One region of the Pyruvatibacter sp. genome, then DNA from elsewhere that is predicted to be linked to it. Evidence: predicted binding sites of a transcription regulator. Region 1 holds the regulator's gene; the other holds the start of a gene.

Region 1 (5,001 bases):
GCCGGAAGGCTGGAACCACCTTTGGTTTCTGGGACAGAACAATATCTATACGGATCAATCCGTCAGCGAGACCGGCAAGCCATGCATCCACTGCCATACGGACAAGAATGTCGGCATCCTGCAAAAGGAAACACCCTTTGCGTTGACGCCGGAAACAGAAATTTCCTGGGACTGGAAGGTGGATGCGCTGCCGTCAGCCCTGCCCGAAGACACAGCCGCCAGCCATGACTACATCTCGATTGCCGTCGAGTTCGAGAATGGCCGCGATATTACCTACTACTGGAGCCGCGACCTGCCAGTGGGGCATTCCTACTGGTGCCCGCTGCCCACCTGGAAAGACCGGGAGTTTCATGTGGTGATCCGCTCAGGCGAGCGCGAGCTTGGGCAATGGCTGAGCGAAACACGCAATCTGTATACGGACTATGAGAAGTATATGGGCGCACCGCCCGAACGCGTGGTGCGGGTGTGGTTTATCGCCAATAGCCTGTTTCAGCGCATCCCCGGACGCGCCGACTTTAGCAATATTGAACTTGTCAACGGCAGCGACAAGCTGCGGGTACTCTAAAGCGGGCGCTTTGCGTACGGTGATGAGGGAGTGCTGCCCCCCAACGTGCCTTTCCGCGACTGGAACGCGGAATCCAGGGGCGACACGTAAGCATGTAGCCAGGTAGCCCTGGGCCCCGCGATCAAGTCGCGGGGAGACAGGGGCGGTTAAAGGTTCAGGCCGCTAAGCCTTGGTGTCGATCTTGGAACCCGGCGTTGGCTTGTCGTCACCGCCTTTTGCAGCGTCCGGTGTGTCCGTCGCTGCGGGGGTGTCAGCTGCATCCGATTTGGGGGCTACCGCGGGGCCGCCCTTGGAGACGCCCACCATGGCCGGGCGCAGCAACCGGTCGCCGATGATGTAGCCGGTTGCGACCACTTCCATCACCGTGCCGGCGGGCTGTGTGGGGTCGGGCGCTTCAAACATGGCCTGATGCAGGTTGGGATCGAACTTCTCGCCTTTGGGGTCGATGGCTTTGACGCCGTGGCGCTCCATCACCGACAAGAACTCGCGCTCGGTCATTTCCACACCCTCAATGAGATTGCGGATCGGATCAGGCACGCCCTTTTTGTCGTCGTCTGACAATGTGTCGATGGCGCGGCGCATATTGTCGCCAACGCTCAGTACGTCGCGGGCAAAGCTGGTGACGGCATATTTGCTGGCATCCTGCTTGTCGCGCTCGGCACGCTTGCGGGTGTTTTCAGCGTCTGCCACCGCGCGCAGCAACCGGTCCGTGAGGTCGCTTACCTGCGCTTCAAGCTCGGCAATGCGGGCGTCCGGCCCGACGGCCTCCGGCGCATCGTCCTGTGCCCACGGTGTGTCGTGTGCATCATCCGGGGCAGCCTGTTCGGGGGTCGCGCCGGGTGCATCAGCGCTGTCAGGTGTTTCGTCGGGATTTTGGTCTTTGGGGTTGTTCATCGTCGTTGCATCTACCGTTTCAAATATCGCGAATGGGTCGCCGCGACACAATCCGAGCCCTCATCTGGAGCCTGCGGCGGCGTATGGCAACCCCCATAAACCCGGCATCGCGTGGACTCACCGCACCAGTTGCGTGACCAGACGAGCGGTATAATCCACAATCGGGATCACGCGGGCATAGTTAAGCCGCGTCGGACCCACCACGCCCAGAACCCCCACAATCTGGTTTTCAGCATTGGTGTAGGGCGACACGATGACGGACGAGCCCGACAGCGAAAACAGCTTGGTTTCAGAGCCGATGAAAATGCGCACGCCTTCAGCCTCTTCGGCGAGCGTGAGCAGTTGCAGAAGCTCTTCCTTGGTTTCAAGGTCGTTGAACAGGCGGCGTACGCGCTCAAGGTCTTCCTGCGCCTGCACATCCTCCAGCAGGTTGGCCCGCCCGCGCACAATGAGCGACCGGCCAGCAGACCCGGACACGGCATCGGTGCCGGACCATACCGCAAGCCCCGCCTCAACCACGCGGGTGGTCAGCTCATCAAGCTCGGCACGGCGGGCGTCAATTTCCTGCTGCACACGCCTTTGCGCTTCATCGAAGTTGCGGCCCTTGAGGCGCGCGTTGAGATAGTTTGAGGCCATCGTCAGCGACGACGCAGGCATGTCGCGCGGCGTATCAATGATGCGGTTTTCAACCGAGCCGTCCTCAAACACGATGACGGCCAGCGTCTGCCCCGGCGACACCGGCACAAACTCAAGCTGCTTGAGCCGCGCCTGACGTTTGGGCGCCACCACCAGGCCCGCGCAGTGCGACAGGCCGGAGAGGGTCTGTGATACCTGCGCCAGCGGGCCGTCAGCGGTCCGATTGGAGCCGGACAACTGGCTTTCAATGCCCGCGCGTTCATCATCGGTGAGGTCGCCCACCTGCAACAGCGCATCCACAAACAGCCGCAAACCTGCCTCTGTCGGCATCCGCCCGGCGGATGTATGCGGCGACGACAAAAGCCCCAGTTCTTCGAGGTCCGCCATCACATTGCGGATCGAGGCAGGCGACAGCGTTACACCGCCGGTCCTGGAACCCGCCTTGGAGAGCGTGCGCGAGCCCACGGGGTCGCCGGTGGCCAGATAGGTTTCCACAAGCTGCCGAAAAACCTCGCGCGAGCGCTGGTTGAGGTCGAGCAGCGTATTGGGGCCATCGGGCATCTATCAGACCTGTGAAAAAGAAAACTGCCGGCAGGCGGCGCACCTGCAGCTTTGGCGCACTATGACACTGAATCTAGGAACACCCTCATCCAACGTCAATTTTGTGAAGGGCTTGCGAGTGCGGCGTCGCGGCGATAGGACAGGTCCGACATTTTCCCCAAAGCACTGGAGTGCCCATGCGCCCGTCTGGCCGCCGCCCCGATCAAATGCGTTCTGTCTCTTTCGAGCCGGGTTTTTCCAAACACGCGGAAGGCTCATGCCTTGTGCGCTTTGGTGACACCCATGTGCTGGTCACCGCCAGCCTTGAAGAACGCGTGCCGCCATTTCTGCGCAACTCAGGACGCGGCTGGGTGACGGCTGAATACGGTATGCTGCCGCGCGCCACAGGCGAGCGTATGCGCCGTGAAGCATCGACAGGCAAGCAGTCCGGCCGCACGCAGGAAATCCAGCGGCTAATTGGCCGTTCCCTGCGCGCTGTGGTGGACCTGGGTGCCATGGGCGAACGTCAGGTGTCGGTAGATTGCGATGTTCTTCAGGCCGATGGCGGCACCCGCACCGCATCCATAACGGGTGCATGGGTCGCCCTGCACCAGTGTTTTTCATGGATGAAAGAGCGCGACATGATTTCAGAGATACCACTGAAAGATCATGTGGCGGCCATTTCCTGTGGCATCTATCAGGGCATGCCTGTGTCTGATCTGGACTACGACGAGGATTCAACCGCCGACACCGACGCAAACTTCGTCATGACCGGCGCCGGCGGTATTGTCGAGATTCAGGGCACCGCCGAGGGTGATCCGTTCACGGAAGAACAGTTCAAGGACCTTATGGGCCTCGCCAAAGCCTCTATCCGTGATCTGGTGGAAATGCAAAAGCAGGCGGTGGCCTGAGCCATGCAGCCCCCGCTGCCGCATCGCCGCTTTTCGGCTTCAAAGCTGGTGGTCGCCAGCCACAACGAAGGCAAGGTCACGGAAATCCGTGATCTGCTCAAGCCCTTCGGTGTGGAAACCGTGTCGGCCAGCGAGCTGGACCTGCCCGAACCCGAAGAAACCGGCACGACATTCAGGGCCAATGCCGAACTCAAGGCGTTGGCAGCAGCAACGGCTGCCGACATGCCCGCGCTGTCGGATGATTCGGGGCTTGCAGTCGAGGCGCTTGACGGCGAGCCTGGCATTTATTCTGCGCGCTGGGCGCAAATGCCGGGCGGGCGGGATTTTGATGCGGCAATGACGCGCGTCGAAAAAGAGGTCTGCGCCCGTAACGGCGGACCCGGCGGCAACCGCGCCGCCAGCTTTGTGTGTGCCCTGACGTTGGCCTGGCCCGACGGTCACATGGAAACATTTGAAGGTTCCGTGGCGGGAACGCTTGTGTGGCCGGGGCGCGGCACGCGCGGTTTCGGGTATGATCCCGTGTTCGTGCCCAACGGACACACAAAAACCTTTGGCGAGATGGACCCGGCGGCGAAACATGCAATCTCCCACCGTGCAGATGCCTTTGAACAGCTCATTGACGCCTGCTTCGCACAGCCCGCGCGTAGCTGACGCCACAAATGACGCGTTTGGCGTTTATGTGCACTGGCCGTTCTGTCAGGCCAAATGCCCGTATTGCGATTTCAACAGTCACGTAAAGCAGGGCGTCGATCAGGCCCGCTACGCAAAAGCGCTTGCCCGCGAACTTGCCACCATGGCGCAGCGTATGCCGGACCGCACGGTGACCAGCATCTTTTTCGGCGGCGGCACGCCCTCCCTGATGGATGTTGCAAGCGTTGAAACGGTGCTCGACGCGATTGCCGCGCGGTGGGCGGTGGACCCGCAGGCGGAAATAACGCTGGAGGCCAATCCCACCAGCGTCGAGGCTGAGCGCTTTCGCGGCTATCGCGCAGCAGGCGTCAACCGCGTGTCGCTGGGCGTTCAGGCGCTGGACGACAAAAGCCTCAAGGCTCTGGGCCGATTGCATACGGCTGACGAAGCGCTGGCGGCTGTGGCGCTGGCGCGCACTACGTTTGAGCGCATCTCATTTGATCTCATCTATGCCCGCCCGCATCAAACAGTTGACAACTGGCGCGCCGAACTTGCCACTGCCCTTGCCTACACAGCAGGCCACATGTCGCTCTACCAGCTCACCCTTGAAGAGGGCACGCCGTTCGCCGCCCTCCATGCGGCGGGCAAGCTGCAGGTGCCCGACCAGGATGTCGGGGCGCATCTGTACGAAGTGACGCAGGAGCTGTGCAGTGCGGCGGGCCTTGCGGCCTACGAGGTGTCTAACCACGCGCGGCCCGGCGATGAAAGCCGCCACAACCTGGTTTACTGGCGGGGCCAGCCTTACGCGGCTGTTGGTCCCGGTGC
Region 2 (5,001 bases), on a different contig from region 1:
GCTTCGAAACTCAAGGCAGGCGCAAAAGCCGCGGAAAGCGCGATGCGTGCCAGCCAGTTGACGGCGGCGGCAAGAGTGCCGACCACCAAAAACCGCAGCACACGTTTCCATTCAGTCATTGGTACGATCCTAGACCGGTGAGCCGAACAGCGCGGCGAGGAAGACCATACCCAGCACGGCACCCAGCAGCAGGCTTGGACCGTCCTTGACGGCAAATGCCACAGGGTCGTCGTCGAGTTCGCCACGCTGGGCCAACAGCCAGACGCGGGCGATCCACAAAAACAGGATCGGCGGCACGGCCCACAGCATTAGGGGCTGAGTGTACGTGCCTGCGGTGTACGCCTCGTTCATGACATACATCACCATCACCTGCACGGCAGCAAGACCGGACGCTGCACCAATCATCGCCACCATGGGTCCATCACCCGCCTTGTAACCGCGGCCGGCCGCTTCCTTGCGACCGCGTGCTTCCATGCGGGTGACTTCAACATGGCGTTTGGCAAACGACAGTGACAGGAACAAGAACATGGAAAACACCAGCAGCCACGGCGACAGGGCAACGCTGGCGAGCGCAACACCGAAGCCAAGGCGCAGCGTAAACAGCGTGGCGAGCACAGCCGCATCCAGCAGTTCAATACGCTTGAGCCTGAACGAGTAGGCAAGTGTCAGCGCCAGATAGGCGGTGAGGAACACGATGGCGATGGGGCCGATCCATGCGGCAATCGCATAGGCTGACATCATGCCTGCGGGGATCAGCAACAGGGCATGAGCGATTTTGAGCCTGCCTGATGCCAGCGGGCGTTTGCTTTTTGACCAATGGCGACGGTCATCGGCAAGGTCAAACAGATCGTTCAGCAGATAGGTCGCCGAAGCAAGAAGCGACAGGGCCAGAAAGCCCGCGCCGGCCAGCACCCAGGCGGAGGCATCAAACAGCAACCCGCCCAGCATCAGCGGCGCAAAAATGAGTCCGTTCTTGGCCCACTGGTGCAGGCGCAAAACCTTGGCAACAAATCTGAAGCCGGTTTTGGGCCGCGCAAACACCTGCTCAGGTTCGCGGATGGTGCGCGCGGCTCGCAATACGCCTGCCGTCGGATTCACCACAATAGACCGCGACGCCGCGCGCCATACCGGCACGTCGGCGCGGCTGTCGCCTGCGTACTCAAAACCATCGGGAAATGCTTTGGTCAGCACGGCTGCTTTGGCGGAGGATTTGAGGTTGGTTTCCCCGTCGCTTGCAAAAACCTTGGAGATAAACGGGAACCGTTCGGCAATCCGGTCGGCAATCAGACGGTCGGTTGCTGTGGCCAGACACACCATGCGTCCATGGGCGGCTTCGCGGGCCGCGTAGCTCACCAGATCTTCGGTGACGGGCAGGCCATCAACATCAAGTGTCGCGGCACGGGCCAGCTTTTGTTTCAAAACGGCACGCCCCCGCAGCGCCCATGCAGCAACCTGAAACAGGCGCAGCGGGTTTTCGCGCACATACGCGACAAATGTCTCAAACAGAATGTCGGTGCGAATGAGCGCACCATCCAGGTCCAGAACAAGCGGCATTTGCGCCGGTTTGCCGGGGGTTACTGGCATTGGCACCACTAAAGGCGGGTGCTGTGTATCAGGGATGGCAGGCATTTGGGGGGCTTCCTGCTGGTTGAACCTTTGCGCAACTGTGCAGGACGAGGGCCAAAGACCGGGTTAAGGCGCGGCACGCGATTTGTATGGGTCACAAATCGGGCCGACGGCCTGTCTCACAATAAGAAGAAAATGGAGCGCACCAATGCGCCTTGATCCGCAGACCGGAAAATACGTGATCTTTGCAGTATCGCTGGCCGTTTTTGCTGCCGGGCTGGCGCGCGAGGCATTCATGCTGAATGTCGGTGGCCACACGATTGTGCAGGACTTGCGGCAGTTTGATCTGGATGCGGAAAACAGTGTGCCCGCATGGTGGGGGTCATCCGCCATGTTGCTGGCAGCGCTGCTGCTCTACACACTGGGGGCACAGGCCTGGCGGGTTGGTGACCGGCTGTGGCGTTTGTGGGCCATCATGGCATTTGTCTTTGTGGTGCTTTCCATTGATGAGGCGGCCAGCTTTCATGAAGGCGTGATTGATCCTCTCAGGTCAGCCTTCGGCTTTGGCGGTTTCCTGTTTTACGCATGGGTTGTACCGGCATTCATATGTGTTGCCGGTCTGGGCCTTGTCTTGTTGCCGCTGCTCAGGGATCTGCCGCGCGGCCTGTTTGTCAGATTTGCGATCTATGGCGCACTTTTTGTATTCGGCGCTCTGGGCATGGAGATGCTTGGCGGCTGGCTCGACTACAATGGCTACCGCATGAGCGCCTATTACGCGCTGACCATCAGCGTGGAAGAAGGGCTTGAACTGCTGGGCGTCAGCCTGTTTGTGGCAACGCTGCTGGACCAGTTTGACCCGTCGCGAGCAACAGTCGGGCGGTATGCGCAGCACAGGCAACAGGTTTTCAACCATGCCCGCGCCCCTGCCCCACAGATCAGAACGGCCTCTGGCCAGTTTCCTGCTGCGGGCGAATAAAGGCTCAAACACCTGCGTCTTTCTGCCAAAAATCAGCTTTCCTCTGGTTGACAGATTTGGGGCGTGCGCCTATCTCCAGAGTGCGCTTGTTAGCACTCACACGATGTGAGTGCCAAGAAAGCGGCGTGGAGGCTCAGGCCTTCCGCTTAGTCATTGAAAATACTGGAACTTTGGCCCTGATCCCGTTGGGGCCATATCCTGTTTGAGAGGAGAGAGCTCATGGGTTTTCGTCCCCTGCACGACCGGGTGGTCGTTCGTCGGCTCGAAGAAGAAGCAAAGACCGCTGGCGGGATCATCATCCCCGACACGGCCAAGGAAAAACCCAGCGAAGGTGAAATCGTCGCTGTTGGTGCTGGCGCCCGCGATGAGAGCGGCAAGGTTCAGCCGCTCGACGTGAAAGCTGGCGACCGGGTGCTGTTCGGCAAATGGTCCGGCACAGAAGTGAAGATTGACGGCGAGGATCTGCTCATCATGAAAGAGAGCGACATTCTCGGCATCATCGAAGTGACAAAAAAGGCCAAGAAGGCTGCGTAACGGGCACCCCCGTGATCGCGGCTTTTTTTGTGCCGCATTTCAGCACTTCGAAAGCCACTAATTCTGAATGAAACACAGCCGTCCCCGGCAAGCGCATCGCGCGCCGAGCGGCTAAATGGAGGTTTTGAAAACCATGGCAAAAGACGTCAAGTTTTCAGCAGACGCACGCGCGAAGATGCTCAAGGGCGTCGATACGCTTGCTAACGCAGTAAAAGTCACGCTCGGCCCCAAAGGCCGCAACGTGGTGATCGACAAGTCGTTCGGTGCTCCGCGCATCACCAAGGACGGCGTAACGGTGGCCAAGGAAATTGAACTCGAAGACAAGTTCGAGAACATGGGCGCCCAGATGGTTCGTGAAGTTGCGTCACGCACCAACGACGAAGCCGGTGACGGCACAACCACTGCCACCGTTCTGGCGCAGGCGATTGTACGCGAAGGCGGCAAGGCCGTTGCTGCGGGCATGAACCCGATGGACCTCAAGCGCGGCATCGACATGGCAACAGCAGCAGCCATCGAAGACCTCAAGAAGCGCGCCAAAAAGGTGAAAGGTTCTGAGGAAATTGCTCAGGTCGGTACGATCTCGGCAAACGGCGAAAAGGAAATCGGTGATCTCATCGCGCAGGCCATGCAGAAGGTCGGCAATGAGGGTGTGATTACGGTTGAAGAAGCCAAGTCGCTGGAAACCGAGCTTGAAGTTGTTGAAGGCATGCAGTTCGACCGCGGCTACCTGTCGCCGTACTTCATCACCAACGCCGACAAGATGGTGGCCGAACTCGACGATCCCTACATCCTGCTGCACGAAAAGAAGCTGTCGAACCTGCAGTCCATGCTGCCGATCCTCGAAGCTGTTGTGCAGTCGTCACGTCCGTTGCTCATCATTGCAGAAGACATTGAAGGCGAAGCGCTGGCGACCCTCGTGGTCAACAAGCTGCGTGGCGGCCTCAAGATCGCTGCCGTGAAGGCACCCGGCTTCGGTGATCGCCGCAAGGCCATGCTGGAGGACATCGCTGTCCTTACCGGCGGTCAGGTGATCTCGGAAGATCTGGGCATCAAGCTGGAAAGCGTTACGCTGGACATGCTCGGTACGGCCAAGAAAGTGCGCATCACCAAAGACGATACAACGATTGTTGATGGCTCAGGCAAGAAAGCTGACATCGAAGCCCGCGTTGCACAGATCCGCAATCAGATTGAAGACACAACATCTGATTACGACCGCGAAAAACTTCAGGAGCGTCTGGCCAAACTTGCAGGCGGTGTTGCCGTGCTGCGTGTTGGCGGTGCAACCGAAGTGGAAGTGAAAGAGCGCAAGGACCGTGTGGACGACGCACTGAACGCAACCCGCGCTGCCGTTGAAGAAGGCATCGTGCCCGGCGGCGGCACGGCTCTGCTGGCTTGCACCAAGGCTGTGAATGCCGTGCTCGCAAGTGTCGACAATGCTGACGTGCGTGCCGGTATCACCATCGTGCTGCGGGCCATTCAGGCTCCGATCCGCCAGATCGCGGAAAACGCCGGTGTGGAAGGCTCGATCGTTGTGGGCAAGGTACTTGAAGGCAAGGGCGTGGGCTTCGGCTTCAACGCACAGACCGAAGAGTACGGCAACCTGGTTGAGATGGGCGTCATCGACCCCGTCAAGGTTGTGCGTCACGCTCTGCAGGATGCAGCCTCAGTTGCCGGCCTGCTCATCACCACCGAAGCCATGGTTGCCGACAAGCCGGAGAAGAACAACGGCGGCGGCGGCGGCATGCCGGACATGGGTGGCATGGGCGGTATGGGTGGCATGGGCGGCATGATGTAGTCACATCATGTCATCCGGGCCTCACAGCTCACGACATACACCACAACTTGAGAAAAGGGCGGCTCACACGAGCCGCCCTTTTTTCAGCCAAGCTTTCCTTCAAGCGCTGACATCAATGGGTTGCCGCGCT

Evidence for each region. The regulator HrcA, encoded in region 1, represses chaperone genes, less so after heat shock. The targets are predictions, from matches to a motif close to GTTAGCACTCNCNNNNNGNGAGTGCTAAC.
Region 2: a site for HrcA is predicted at 2,631-2,659, ahead of groES (co-chaperone GroES). Genes of this name have one in related genera too.

Annotation. Positions count from the first base shown of each region.
Region 1 covers NZ_JAVJSC010000003.1:680,290-685,290, forward strand. Annotated here, with positions in the region: gene RIB87_RS06695 (DUF3047 domain-containing protein) at 1-565, shown strand, start outside; gene grpE (nucleotide exchange factor GrpE) at 728-1,459, opposite strand; gene hrcA (heat-inducible transcriptional repressor HrcA) at 1,577-2,656, opposite strand; gene rph (ribonuclease PH) at 2,833-3,546, shown strand; gene rdgB (RdgB/HAM1 family non-canonical purine NTP pyrophosphatase) at 3,550-4,197, shown strand; gene hemW (radical SAM family heme chaperone HemW) at 4,145-5,001, shown strand, end outside.
Region 2 covers NZ_JAVJSC010000004.1:470,614-475,614, forward strand. Annotated here, with positions in the region: gene RIB87_RS11025 (GtrA family protein) at 1-119, opposite strand, end outside; gene RIB87_RS11030 (UbiA family prenyltransferase) at 130-1,629, opposite strand; gene RIB87_RS11035 (DUF8692 domain-containing protein) at 1,775-2,542, shown strand; gene groES (co-chaperone GroES) at 2,762-3,076, shown strand; gene groL (chaperonin GroEL) at 3,210-4,871, shown strand; gene hisG (ATP phosphoribosyltransferase) at 4,955-5,001, opposite strand, start outside.